2 linked regions of the Pelodictyon luteolum DSM 273 genome follow. The protein of the gene in region 2 interacts with the protein of the main gene of each other region in a pairwise test. Links are inferred from orthologs where the notes say so. Each region holds a gene or a part of one and is shown on either strand. Other genes may lie near its edges.

Region 1 (5,612 bases), 1.5 Mb from region 2 along the record:
GACGCTACCGAATTTGAGCAAGTATAGGAAAAAGGGATGGCATTCAAAATGTTTTTTTAAGAGGGGAGCCGCAATTCAGCTGTTTCCGGCTGTTGCGATCCTGAAAAACTTCCGTTTGCCGGCTTTCAGGGTTTTCGGTTCATCTGAAAGCGTGATGATTGTCTTGACATCCGTAATCTTTTCTTCGTCGATGGATACCGCGTTCTGCTGGATCATTCGTCGTGCATCGGTTTTCGAAGCGGCCGCTCCAAGCGTTGTGAGGAGGTCGACGAGCGGAAGCTCGGGTTCGCTGAACCTGGTCAGTTCGATCTCTGTCGGTGCTTGCTTGTGGACGAAGAGCCGGTCGAAGTGCTCTTCGGCAGCTCCGGCCTCACCCGCCGAGTAGTACTGCATTACGATTTCGCGGGCGAGCCTCCGTTTGGCGGTGCGGGGGTCTTCTTCCCACCCTTCGAGGATTGCCCGGCGGCCTTCTCCGGTGAGCGGAAGCAGCAGGCGGCACCAGTTTTCGATGAGGGTGTCGGGGATGGAGAGCACGCGGCCGTACATGTCGGAAGGCAGGTCGTTGAAACAGACTGCATTGCCGAGCGATTTCGACATCTTATCCTCGCCACCGGTGCCGACGAGCAGCGGCATGGTGATGCAGACCTGAGGCAGAATGCCGTATTCGCGCTGCAGGTCCCGGCCGACGAGGAGGTTGAACTTCTGGTCGGTGCCGCCGAGCTCCACATCGTTTCGGAGATGGACGGAGTCCATGGCCTGGGCGAGCGGGTAGAGGAACTCATGGATGGATATGGGTTCACTTGAGCGGTAGCGGCGTTCGAAATCGTCGCGCTCAAGCATCCGGGCTACGGTGTAGTGGCTGGAGAGGCGGATGACGTCGGCAAACGTCATGTTGCCGAGCCAGTCGGCATTGTAGCAGATGGTCGTTTTATGGGGGTCGAGGATCTTCGAGGCCTGCTCGAAGTAGCTTGCCCCGTTTTCGCGGGCCTCTTCGGCAGAGAGCTGCGGTCGGGTCTTGCTTTTGCCGGAGGGATCGCCGATCATGGCTGTGAAGTCGCCGATGATGAGGATGGCCTCGTGGCCGAGGTCCTGGAACTCGCGGAGCTTGCGGAGCACGACGGAGTGGCCGAGATGGAGATCGGGGCGCGAGGGGTCGGCACCAAGTTTTACCTTGAGGGGCGCTCCGGTCTTGATGCTGTGCTGGATCTTCTGTTCTAGCTCGGCGCTGCTGATGATTTCAACCGTGTTTGCGGTGATGATGTCAAGCTGTTCCTGCAGTGAGGGAAAGGACATGGTGCGGTGTGTATCTAAAGGGTGGTCAGTACTGTTTCCTGAGCTGCTGCAGATGACGCTCGTTCTCCCTGCCCTTGATGGTTTCGCGCTTGTCATAAAGCTTTTTTCCTTTGGCGAGCGCAAGTTCCACCTTAAGCCGGCCATTCTTGTCAAAGAAAGCTTTCAGGGGGATGAGGGTCAGACCTTTTTCATTGATTTTCGACTGGAGGCGCCGGATCTCCTCTTTGTGGAGCAGCAGCTTCCGGCTCCGCTTGGGTTCAAGTGCATCGAGGTGGTTGAACTCGTAAGGGGTGATTTGCATGTTCTCGAGCCATACCTCGTCGTGGTGGATGGTCGCGAAGCTTTCATTGAGGCTTGCTTTGCCGAGGCGCACCGATTTCACTTCGCTGCCGAGCAGCTCTATGCCGGCGACGATGGTTTCGAGAATCTGGTACTCGTAGCGGGCTTTCCGGTTCTGGATGGCCTCCGTGTATGAACGTGTCTGCTGCTTTTTGGCCACCGGGGCGGTTACTTGTTGCGGTTTTCGAGATATTCGACAGGAATGATATTGCCGATGTTGAGCACCTGGAACGGGTCGAATGTGCGCTTCAGTGCGGCCATTTCCCTGAGCCCTTCCTCTCCGTACATAGCGGCAAGATATCCGCTCTTGAGCTTTCCGATGCCGTGTTCGGCCGACAGCGTGCCTCCGAGTTCCAGCACCTTCGCTATGAACTCCAGATAGAGCGCCTTGGCCTCGATGAACTCCAGATGGCTCCGGGGCAGGATGTTCAGGTGCACATGGCCATCGCCGATATGGCCGAAAATAATATAGACAAAGCCGTGCTGTTCGCAAGCAGTGCGGTAAAAATCGAACAGTTCCCTGAATCGGGGAAAGGGTACGGCCATGTCGGTGCTGACTTTACTCTCCGCCTGGCGGCTGAGCCATTCGTTGACCAGCAGCGGCAGGCTGTGGCGGAACTCCCGCATCCGGTCCTGTTCCTCGCGGTCGAGGGCGATCCATGACTCTTCAGCCATGCCGCCGTGCTCTTCGACGATGCTGAACAGGGCTTCCAGATCCTCATCTTCAGCCCCGGTGGTTGTTTCCTGTTCGAGGAAGACAGCCCCCGCCGTGTCCCCGGGGGTATCGGGGTACTTTTGGCGGAGAAAGCCGAGGGCGTTCTTTTCGAAGAGTTCGAGGGCACGGGGGCGCCGCGGGCCTTCAATCGCGCGCAGGGCCCCGGTGAAGCCCATCAGCCCGTCCAGCTCCTGGAAATAGATTATTGCTGAGATGAGCCTTTCCGGCAGGGGAATGAGCATGAGGTCCGCTTCGAGGATGAGGGCGAGGGTGCCTTCGGAGCCGATGAAGAGATCGATGAGGTCCATCCTCTCAGCGGTATAGTATCCTGCATTGTGTTTCGTCGTTCCGGGCATGCGGTACCGTGGGCGGTGGAACTCCCGGTGTTCTCCGGAGGGGAGCTCAAGGCGGAAGATGCCTTGGGCATCGGCACGATGCTCTCCCCTTTGGAGGCTGAGCATGTCGCCTTCAGGCAGGAGAATGGTGATGCGCTCTATGTGGCGGCGCGTGGCTCCGTATTTGAAACTTCTTGCCCCGGAGGAGTTGTTGGCGATGGTGCTGCCGATGAAGCAGAGCTTTTCAGTGGGGTCCGGCGGATAGAACCATCCTGCGGCTTCGGCTTTTTTCTGCACATCGGCGAGCATGGCACCAGCCTGAACCCTCATGATCGCTTTGCCGGGCTCTGTCTGCCGCGGCTCGCCGATGGCGTTGAGCTTTTCCATGGATATGACGTGTCCGCCGAGCGGAATCCTGCCTCCTGTCGTGCCGGTTCCGTTGCCCGATATGGTATAGCGCCGGCCGAGAGCGGCGGCCTCACGCAGCAGCGCTGAAATCTCCTCCGGGGTTTCCGGTATGTAGACCCCTTCGGTATGGCCTGTTTTCAGGTTGCTGGTGTCTTCCAGATAGCTCTGTATGGATGCAGGGTCCTGTTTATGGATCATGGGGTGCAGGTTCAGCCGTTGCCGCTTCCGGAGGGGGCGGTGCGGTTTCAATGACAGGAAGGGACTCCCCGAGCGAGTCGGGGGATGTTTCCGGCGTAGGGCCGGATACTGTGAGGGAGTCGGCTGCGGGGGGGCTGGGCAGCACGGGATGCAGGTAGTGCTGGATGAGCTTTCCTGCGATCGGCGCCGAGATGGTGCCTCCGAATCCTGCGTTCTCCGCCAGGACGGCGATGGCGATTTTGGGGTTGTCGACCGGGGCGAAGGCAATGAACCAGGCGTGGTCCTTTCCTCCCGGGTTCTGTGCCGTGCCGGTCTTTCCCGCAACCCTCACTCCGGGCACTGCGGCGAGCTGGCCGGTACCTTCCCTGACGACCTCCTCCATGCTTTCACGGATGAGCCTGAAGCTCGCCTCCGATACCGGGACAGGTCGGCTTAGGCTCGGCAAGGGGACGAACCTGCCGGTTTCGGTATCGCGGTAGCCGCTTGCGATATGGGGCTGGTGGAGGGTGCCGCCGTTGGCGATGGCTGCAGCGTAGGCCGCCAGCTGGACGGGTGTGGCGCCGAGCTCTCCCTGCCCGATGGCGAGGCTGACCAGGTACCCCTTGGTCCAGCGCCCTTTTCCGTAGCGGCGGTCATAGTATGCAGTCGATGGCAACAGCCCGCTGCGCTCGCCGGGCAGGTCGATGCCGGTCTCAGTCCCGAACCCGAACATGGCCCCGTACCGGGTCCATTCGGCAAATCCGACATCGAAGATGAGTCTGTAGAAATAGAGGTTCGAGGATACGGTGATTGCGCGCCGCATGTTTACCCAGCCGTGCCCCCTGCCGCCATGGCTGAGGAACCGCCGCCGGCCGTAGGTGAAGACGCCGTTGTCGAGTACTTTTTGCTCGGGATCGATCCTGTTTCCCTCGAGGGCGGCCATTGCGAGCACCATCTTGTAGATCGAGCCGGGGGGGTAGACGGCCTGCACGGTCCTGTTGAAGAGCGGTTTGCGGGGGTCACTGATGATTGCGCGCCAGCCGTCGGGATCGGTTGCGCCGTTAAAGGTTTCCAGGTCGTACCCGGGGGCGCTCTCAAGCGCCAGGATCCCTCCGGTGGACGGATCGATGGCGATGATTGCCCCTGATTTGCCGGTGGCTTCAAGGAGCTCCCCTGCGAGCTGCTGGAGCCCTGAGTCGATGGTGAGGTAGAGGTCGTCTCCTCTGACGGCGGGAATGTCGCTCCGGCCGTCGTCGTACTTGCCGGCGTAGCGCCCGAGCGGGGTGACCATTTCAAAACGGGCGCCTTTCGTACCTTTCAGTCGGTCTTCGTACTGCTTTTCAAGCCCGCTGAAGCCGATTTTGTCATCCTGGGCATATCCTTGCAGCACCAGCTCGGCGACATCCTTGCGCGCGATCTGGCGGAGGTAGCCGAAGAGGTGCGCTCCGTAACGGGAGTCGGCGTATTTGCGTTTGTTCTCCGCTTCGATGAGGACTCCGGGCAGTTCCCAGAGGTTTTCGCCGAGCCGTTCAACGTCCTGGCTCTCAAGGTCGCGACGGAGTGTGACGGCCGAGAACCGGTTGAAGTTCCGCCCCCTCTCGATTTTCTCCGCGACTTCCTCCATAGGCCTTCGGATCAGCCATGCAAGGGCCTCCGTTCCGGAATCGTTGAACTCTGCCGGGATGACTTTAACGGAGTAAAGCGGTCTGTTGTCGACCATGATGATGTCGTTGCGGTCGATGATGCGGCCCCGGGGGGGCTGGATCCAGACCCTGCGGATGCTGTTCGACGAGGATATCGAACCGAGTTTCTGGAAGTCGAGCACCTGGATCCAGAAAAGCCGGCCGAGAAGGACGGCGAAGATGGTCACAATGAGGATCGAGACGATCCTGGTGCTGTGCTGCAGTCTGTCCATCGATCAGTCTGAAATTGTATTTTTCAGGATGAGCAGGTTTGCCGCAAATGCAAGCACGAGGGTGAAGAGTGTTGCCAGAAACCCGAGCACGACGATGCGGTACAGGGGAGAGAGTCCGAGCGGGTTGAGGCCGATGGCCAGGACGGTATGCGAAACGAATGCAGCAGCGGCCGTTGCCCCGTATATGCGCCGCATTTTCTGGCTGGGGGTGGCATGGCTGTCGCGTGGGATGTGGAATGAGCCGGCCATAAAGCCGCCCGTGGTTCCCGCCAGCATATGGAGCCCCATGTCTCCCGTCATGAGGCCGCAGAGCATGCCGCCGAGAAAACCGAATCCGGTGCCGGCGTTTCGGCCGAGGGTGACGGCACTGAACCCGAGAAAGAGGGCGATGGCATCCGGGGCGGTATGCAGCAGGGTCAGGCGTGAAAAC
Region 2 (8,471 bases):
ATTGGCTCCGTCGCCGACGGCGATGGTCTGCTCGAGGCGGATGTTCTCCTTTCCTGCGATGTGCTCCAGCAGTTCAGCCTTCCTTTTTCCGTCCACCACCTGTCCTATCACGTTGCCGGTGAGTTTGCCGTCCTTGATTTCCAGTTCATTGGCATAGACGTAGTCGACCTTCAGCTTCTTCTGCAGGAACCTCCCGAAATAGCTGAACCCGCCGGAGAGGATGGCGGTTTTGAAGCCGAGGTTGTGCAGGTTGTGGAAGAGGGTTTCGGCTCCTTCGGTGAGCTGCAGTCGCCGGGCGACCTTCTCAAGGACACCTTCTTCCAGTCCCTGCAGTTTCATGACCCGCTGGCGGAGGCTTTCAGAGAAGTCCAGTTCACCGCGCATCGCACGCTCTGTAACGGCGGACACTTCGGCCCCTGCACCCGCTTCAAGGGCCAGTTCGTCGATCACCTCGGAGGTGATGACGGTTGAGTCCATGTCGAACACTACGAGACGGCGGTTGCGGCGGAAGATGTTGTCTTCCTGGAATGCGATGTCGATGCCGAGCGTGTCGGTGACGATGAGCAGTTCCTCGCGGAACTTCGCTTCATTCTGGAGGGTGCCGCGCACCGAAAACTCTACGCAGGCCTTCGTTATGTCATCCGTCGTCGCGTTTTCGAGGGGGACACGCCCGGAGAGGCGGTTTATGGTGTCGATGTTCAGGCCGTGGGCGGCGACTATGGAAGTCACCTGTCCGAGGTGTTCTGCGGTGATCCTGCGTCCGAGCAGCGAGAGCAGGTGGCGGGTTTTGCCCTGCTCGTCGACCCACCGGGCGTACTCGGTCTCGGTGACCGGCGTGAAGGTGAGCTGCAGGCCGAGGGTGTGCGCTTTAAAGAGGAGGTCCTTCATGATGGCGGCCGAGTCCGATCCGCCGGGGATTTCCACCAGCATGCCGAGTGCGAGATGGTCGTGGATGACGGCCTGGCCGATGTCGAGCACCGGAATCAGGTGGCTGGAGAGCACCCCGGTGATGGATGCGGTGAGGCCCGGACGGTCCGGGCCTGAAATATTGATGAGGAGGAGTTCTTTCATGCCTTCTCGTTACAATGGATGTTCTTGGTGGAGGTGTTTACTGGTGCTTCCATACCTTGAGGGCGGACAGCAGCAGAAGCAGGACGAGCATCGGGATCAGTACGGTTTCAGAAACAACGCCGAGTAAACGGCCTCCAATCCAGGTTCCGGCGATGGAGCCCGCCGCCATAAGGAAGAGAAACGGCTTATTGGCGCCGAGGACTGAAAAACTCCGGTCGCGGCTGTAACGGGTAAAGCTGACCAGCATGGTTGGCAGGCTGACGGCTAGAGACAGGCTGCCGGCAAGCTTGATGTCGACGCCGAAGAGAATCACGAGCGTCGGGATAAGCAGTTCCCCGCCGGCAACACCGAGCAGGGCGGCAACAACGCCGATGGCGAACCCTGCAACTGCTCCGCTGAGTGCCAGCAGTAGAGCATTCTCCAGCATCGGACTGCCGGCACCCTCCATCATATGGCTGCTGATCATTATGGCTGCGATGACGACAAGAAGGATGGCAATGATTTTGTATAACCCTTTTGATCGAAGCTTTGTGGCCCATCCCGCACCCGTCCAAGCTCCCAGCAGGCTTCCTGCAAGCAGGTTCATGACAATCTGCCAGTGTTCGGCAAGCAGGCTCCATGAGACAGCTCCTGCCCTGAACGGCAACGCTGATGCTACGACCACCAGGCTCATCGCCTTGTTCAGAATCACTGCTTCCAGTGCCGGAAAGCCAAAGAATCCAATCAGGAGCGGCAGGCGGAACTCAGCACCGCCCAGCCCGATAAGGCCGCCTAGTGTTCCTATGATGACGCCGGCAAGAAACCCGTAAGCATTTTTCTGCTGCATGCTACTGTATTATTCCCATTCGATTGTGGCCGGGGGTTTCGATGAGATGTCGTAGGCGACACGGTTGATGCCGCGGACCTCGTTGATGATCCTGTTCGATACTTTTGCGAGGAAGTCGTGCGGGAGGTGGGCCCAGTCGGCCGTCATGCCGTCGGTGGACTCCACGGCACGCAGTGCAAGCACGTTCTCGTAGGTGCGCTTGTCACCCATCACGCCGACCGACTGGACAGGAAGCAGTACGGAGAACGCCTGCCATACCTGCTGGTAGAGCCCGCTGGACTTCAACTCGTCGATGTAGATTTCATCGGCTTCGCGGAGTATGTCAAGCCGCTCCCTGGTGAGTGAGCCGAGCACCCTGACGGCGAGGCCCGGGCCCGGGAAGGGGTGGCGCATGAGGATGTCTTCCGGAATGCCGAGCTCGCGGCCGACGGCGCGGACCTCGTCCTTGAAGAGCTCACGGAGCGGTTCGATGAGTTTCAGTTTCATGCGCTTCGGCAGGCCGCCCACGTTGTGGTGCGACTTGATCGTCTCCGAAGGTCCTTTCACGCTCTGGCTTTCAATGACGTCGGGGTACAGGGTCCCTTGGACGAGGAACTTCTCCTCGTTGATATGCTCTTCAAAGACGCGGATGAAGGTGCGTCCGATGATCTTGCGTTTCTTTTCGGGAGAGGCCACCCCTTTAAGGCGTCCGAGGAAGAGGTCCGCGGAGTCGGCAAGGGTGATGTTCAGGCCGAGGGGTTTAAGGAACTCCATCACCTTCCGGGCTTCGTTCTTGCGGAGCAGGCCGTTGTCGACGAAGACGCAGTGCAGCTGCTTGCCGATGGCTTTGCTGACAAGGACTGCCGCCACGGTGGAGTCGACGCCGCCGCTGATGCCGCAGATGACCGTTCCTTTGTCGGCGCGCTGGCGGATATCCTCGATCTGGTGCTCGATGAAGCTTTTCGACGACCAGTCGGGCCGTATGCCGGCAATGTTGATGAGGAAGTTCGAAAGAAGCTGTTTGCCGTAGAGGGTATGCTGTACCTCGGGGTGGAACTGCAGGCCGTAGATCTTGAGGGCGGCCTTCGGGCCGAAGCTCTCGATGGCGCACATTTCCGAGTTGCCGCTGCTGGCGGTAATCTGGAACCCTTCAGGCATGCGGGTCACCTTGTCGCCGTGGCTCATCCATACGTCCGAATCCGGAATGTCCTTGAACAGCATGCTTTCGTGGCCTTCCGTCCTGTCGACCAGGATTTTCGCACGGCCGAACTCCTGCTTTGAAGAGCTTTCAACCGCACCCCCGAAATGGTTGGCAATGGCCTGCAGGCCGTAGCAGATGCCGAGGATGGGGAGGCCGAGCGAGAAAATGCCGGGGTGCGGCAGGATGGCCGATTCGCCGTAGACGCTCGTAGGGCCGCCGGAAAGAATGATCGCCTTGGGATCATGTTCCCGTATGGCCTCAGGCGTGGTGCTGTATGGGAGGATCTCGGAATAGATGCCGAGTTCGCGGATACGGCGGGCGATCAGCTGGGTGTATTGTGATCCGAAATCCAGTACCAGGACAGATTGCATGGGAGCGCGGTTGTGGTTGTATTAAAATGAAGGCTGTTCAGCGGGAACAGCCGCAGGGCCTCTTGATGTGTCCGGCACGGCGTTTTCTGTCCGTTCGGGATGCTGCTGGTAGTTCTGGAACCCTTTCGGGGTGAAGTACTCGATGTAGACATCGCTGTCGAACAGGTCGGAGGGCCGGTTGGACGTCGAGGATATCGGCACTGCGATGACATTTTCCGGGATGCGGAAATAGCGGTTCTCAAGGCCGAGTGACGGATCGGCATAGCAGCGCTTCATGAAGCCGGCCCAGATGGGCAGTGAGGCGCGTGCGCCCTGGCCGTACTCCATGGAGGTGAACTTGATGCGTTCGTCGTCGAACCCGGTCCAGACCACTGCGACCAGCTGAGGGGTGAAGCCGGCGAACCATGCGTCGCGGAGGCTCTGGGTGGTGCCGGTCTTTCCGGCGGCTTCCATTTCAAGGCCGTAGCGGGCGCGGACTGCGATGCCGGTGCCTTTATTGATGACGTCCTTCAGCATCGAGACCATCACGAAGTTGGTGGTGGAGTCGATGGCGAAGCGGCTGTTCGGCACGTATTCGGAGATGAGATGGTGGTTCTTGTCCTCGACCCTCAGTATGGATACCGGCTGGTTCCATACCCCGTTGTTGGCGAAGGTCGAGAATGCCCCTGCCAGTTCAAGCGGAGACACTTCGGCGGTGCCGAGTGCGATGGAGAGGTTCGATGGGATGGGCGAAGAGATGCCCATCCTGCGGGCATAGCTGATGATGTCGGCGGTGCTGAGCTGCTCATAGGCAAGGCGCACCGTCACCTGGTTCAGTGAGCGGGCAATGGCCGAGCGCAGGGTGGTCCATCCACCCGAGGATCCGTCCGAGTTCCGGGGCGACCATATGCCGCCTCCGCTTTGCAGCGAGAGGGGCTTGTCGAGCACCTGGAAGTTGGCGGGGATGCCCTTGTCTATCGCTGCGGTGTAGACGAACGGCTTGAAGGTCGAGCCGGGCTGGCGGCGCGCCTGCCAGATATGGTCGAACTGGTACTTGTAGTCCTCGGAGGCGAACTGGTTGCCGCCGACCCAGGCTTTCACGTGACCGTTGGAGGGGTCTATGGCTACAAGCGCGACCTGAATGCGGGTCTTGTCGCGGAGCAGGCCGTTGAGCCATACCCGGTCCCTCTTGAGCTTTGCCATGGCTGCGGCGTCGGTGAGACCGTCTTCCTCGCGCATTTCCTTGTAGCGTGCGCTTTCACGGATGAGCTGGTTCTTCAGCGGTTCAGTCCAGCGCCACGACTGGTCGAATGTTGCCTGCAGGGTTGCCAGGTGCTCTCTGGCCGCCGCTTCGGCATACTTCTGCATTCGGCTGTCGAGGGTGGTCTGTATGGTCAGCCCGTCACGGTAGAGGTTGACGTCGCCGAGCATCGAAGCAGGTTTAACGGTCTGGCGGATGTACTCGGTGAAATACGGCGCTGCGCCGTGATGGGTCGCAGGGGTGTACTTGAGGACCAGCCGTGCCTGTTTTGCCTTGGCGGCCTGTGCTTCGGTGATGAACTTTTCCTTTGCCATCAGAGAAAGGATCAGGTTCCGTCTGCCGATGGAACCAGCCGGGTTTTTTGCCGGGTTGTAGGCGGTCGGGTTTTTCAGGGTTGCGATGAGGGTTGCGCTCTCCGGCAGATTCAGCTGGCTTGCAGGCTTGCCGAAGTATGTCCGCGACGCAGCTTCGACCCCGTATGCTCCCGATCCAAAGTAGACGGTGTTGAGATAGAGGGCGAGGATCTCGTTTTTCGTGTAGGTTTTCTCAAGCTCGACGGCCGTGACGAACTCCTTCATCTTGCGCGTGACGGTCCGTTCCTGGCTCAGGAAGAGGTTCTTGGCCAGCTGCTGGGTGATGGTGCTCGCTCCGTGCCAGCGGGTTCGGCCCTTCAGGATGTTTTCGCCCATGGCGAGCACCAGACGGCGCATGTCGACGCCCCAATGGCGGTAGAACTCCACATCCTCGGTGGCGATCAGCGCATTGCGGACCGACATCGGAATCGTACGCAGGGGGACGAAGGTCCGGTTCTTCAGGAAGAACTTGTGGAGGAGCACACCGTCCTCTGAATAGACGAGGGATGCGAGGTCCGGGTTCGGGTTTTCGAGCTCCTCAAGGCTCGGCAGGCCGAGAATGGAGGAGCCTGCCCGGGCTTCGGGCGGGTTCGAGGCGATGGCGGCTAAAGAAAGAGAGAGAATGACGAAGAGTCTGGATAATGAGGTGTACACGTTCAGGTTCAGTCTTGAAATTGTTGCATCCATTGCTGTGTCGTTATCGTATAGGGTCAGTCGCCTTTTTATGAAAAAGAGACGAGGAATCAAAATGTTTTTTCAGCCCATCGGCAAACCCGGCCGTGTTTTCGAGCATCGGCAGGTGTCCGAGGTCCTGGAACTTGAGAAGCGTTGTCGGTGCTGCCGACTTTTTCCTGCGTGTATTGTAGAGCGTGATGGTTCCCTCGGGGGGGATGGTATGGTCTTCCATGCCGACGCAGCAGAGCACCGGAGCGGGTATTTCGATGACATGGCGCGTATAGGCCCGGAGCGCTTCGGGATCGATCGAGAATTTCCCCACGGCGATTGTCGCGTCGCGGTCTGAGCTGGTGAAGTCCTCTATGATGATGTCGCTGTACTCCCTGCCGATATCCTTTGCTGCCGCACGCTTGATGAATAGCGTCTTCATCGGGCCGGCCTGGAAGATGTTGCGGAAGCTCAGGGAGACATCGATCAGCCCTCCGAGGAAAAAGAGACCGAGAGTTGTGAATGGGGTCTCTTCAAAGATGCCGCAGGCAATGATTGTGGCCGAGAGCAGTGCGTCCCGGTAACGGAGTGCGAGTTCAGTTGCAACCATCCCGCCCATCGAGTGGCCGACGATGTGGAGGTTCTTCGGGCGGTCGAGACCGAGATGCTCGATGAGTGCCCCGGCTTCCTCGGCAAACCCCGCAATCGTGAACGACGGGCTGTGGCCTTTGATCACCGTCCGTCCAGTTCCGCTCTGGTCGTAGGTGATGCAGCGGTAGGAGGGGGAGAGCAGCTCCACCACCGGCTTCCAGTACCGGGCGGAGATGGCCCAGCCGTTGACGAAGAGCACCGCAGGGCGCCCTATGGCCGAAGGATCCGATTCGGCGGTATCCTCATAATAGAGCCGGCATCGCTTCGTCGGGAAATAGCTCATGGGGCAGTTCAGTTCTTTTGCGGGAAGAGAAAAGTTAATATAATAACTAATAATACTTTTTTTCAGCCACCCCCCTTTCCCGATGCACTATTCGCCGCTCGACCTCACCAGCGCCCTCGTCGATTTCATCATGCATATCGACACCCACCTCCAGGTGCTTGCCGCAGAGTACGGTCTTTGGCTCTACCTGATCCTCTTCCTCATCGTGTTCGCTGAAACGGGCCTTGTCGTCACGCCGTTCCTTCCGGGTGACTCGCTGATTTTCGCCGCCGGGTCGCTGGCATCTGTCGCCGGTTCCGCCCTTGATCCGCACCTGCTCTTTCTTGTCTTCTTCACGGCCGCAGTGCTCGGCGACACCCTCAATTACTGGATAGGCCACAAGGTAGGCCCAAAGGTGTTCGATTACGAGCGCTCGATGATCTTCAACCCCTCACATCTCATCAAGACCAGGCACTTTTTCGAGAAGTACGGCGGCAAGACCATCATCATCGCCCGTTTTGTGCCGATTGTCCGCACCTTCGCTCCATTCGTCGCCGGCATCGGCGCCATGGCCTACGGCCGCTTCATTCTTTTCAATATCACGGGCGCTCTCCTCTGGGTCGGGCTCTTCTGTTACAGCGGATACTTTTTCGGGCAGCTGTCGTTCGTGCAGGAGAACTTCAAGCTGCTGATCCTCGCCATCATAATCTTCTCCATCCTTCCTCCCGTTGTGGAATACCTGAAGCATCGTTTCCTGCGCCGCTGAAGCCCCGAAAGCCCCGCCCTCTCTGCTGTTCCGCAAGTTGTCCACAATGTTGAAAGAATGTTGACAACTTGTGGAACAACTGTCCATCCGCTCAGTTCTGCAATGGAGTGTTGTGCCGACAGGTGATTCTGGTTATCGGTTAAGTTGTTTTATTGTATTGTAATACCGGTTTTGCCCGGGTTCCGCTGTATCGTTTTGCGTCACCAGACTGGATCTGATTTTTTCTGACAGAAATGTGGACTGATGTTGACAACTTTTGCTTTGAGGTGAGCGGGTGCTCCGCTGGCTGGTGCTGCAGGGAAAAAATATTATAGTAATCCACAGATTTTTTTTATACTTTCTACCCGCATTGACATGTATCGGCGTATAGCGCAGCCTGGTAGCGCACTTCCTTGGGGTGGAAGGGGTCGTGGGTTCAAATCCCGCTACGCCGACAGAAAATACCCGCACAAGCCGCCTTTAAGGGCGGCTTGTTTTTTTATATTCAGGGTATGGACACCCTCTCCAAACTGCGTATTCTTTCGGGCGCGGCGCGTTATGATGCAATGTGCGCTTCCAGCGGAAGCAGGCGGAATGGCGCGTCCTCCGGCACCGCCAACGCTTCTTCGGGTGGTATCTGCCACGGCTGGTCCGACGATGGACGCTGCATATCCCTGTTGAAGATCCTTCTTTCCAACGACTGCTCCTATGACTGCGCCTACTGCGTCAATCGCAGGAGCAGCCAGGTGGAGCGTGCCTCGTTCAGTCCGGGGGAGGTCGTCTCCCTTACGCTTGATTTCTACCGCCGCAACTACATTGAGGGGTTGTTCCTCAGTTCCGCCGTGCTCGGAAGTCCTGACTATACCATGGAGAGGATGGTGCGGGTTGCTGAACTGCTCCGTGAGGAGGCAGGGTTCGGGGGGTACATCCACCTGAAGGTCATTCCCGGCTGCAGCAGCGAACTGGTTGATAGGGCAGGGCTCTGTGCCGACCGCATCAGCGTGAACATCGAACTTCCCTCCGCAGCTTCGCTCGAACGGCTGGCTCCCGAGAAGAAGAAGGACGCCATCCTTGGTCCCATGTCTGCTATCGGCAGAGGTATCACTACA

Evidence for each region.
Region 1: the proteins of PLUT_RS10045 (region 2) and mrdA interact in binary tests that used the Escherichia coli proteins (3 or more experiments, as listed by UniProt). The link is inferred for Pelodictyon luteolum DSM 273 from one-to-one orthologs.

The regions. Positions count from the first base shown.
Region 1 is NC_007512.1:664,282-669,893, forward strand. The notes cover bases 2,731-5,612. They hold mrdA (penicillin-binding protein 2), read right to left. Parts: upstream 5,183-5,612; coding sequence 3,278-5,182; downstream 2,731-3,277. Other genes in these bases: PLUT_RS02970 (FAD-binding oxidoreductase), read right to left, coding at 2,731-3,288; PLUT_RS02980 (hypothetical protein), read right to left, coding at 5,186-5,612. Also shown: tyrS (tyrosine--tRNA ligase), read right to left, coding at 76-1,293; SsrA-binding protein SmpB, read right to left, coding at 1,319-1,792; more of PLUT_RS02970, read right to left, coding at 1,801-2,730. UniProt on the Escherichia coli protein: Catalyzes cross-linking of the peptidoglycan cell wall. Responsible for the determination of the rod shape of the cell. Is probably required for lateral peptidoglycan synthesis and maintenance of the correct diameter during lateral and centripetal growth.
Region 2 is NC_007512.1:2,157,412-2,165,882, reverse strand. The notes cover bases 3,100-6,110. They hold PLUT_RS10045 (penicillin-binding protein 1A), read right to left. Parts: upstream 5,729-6,110; coding sequence 3,470-5,728; downstream 3,100-3,469. Other genes in these bases: PLUT_RS10040 (alpha/beta fold hydrolase), read right to left, coding at 5,739-6,110; guaA (glutamine-hydrolyzing GMP synthase), read right to left, coding at 3,100-3,448. In the rest of the region: phosphoserine phosphatase SerB, read right to left, coding at 1-1,071; PLUT_RS10055 (sulfite exporter TauE/SafE family protein), read right to left, coding at 1,109-1,897; more of guaA, read right to left, coding at 1,907-3,099; more of PLUT_RS10040, read right to left, coding at 6,111-6,638; PLUT_RS10035 (DedA family protein), read left to right, coding at 6,721-7,383. UniProt on the Escherichia coli protein: Cell wall formation. Synthesis of cross-linked peptidoglycan from the lipid intermediates.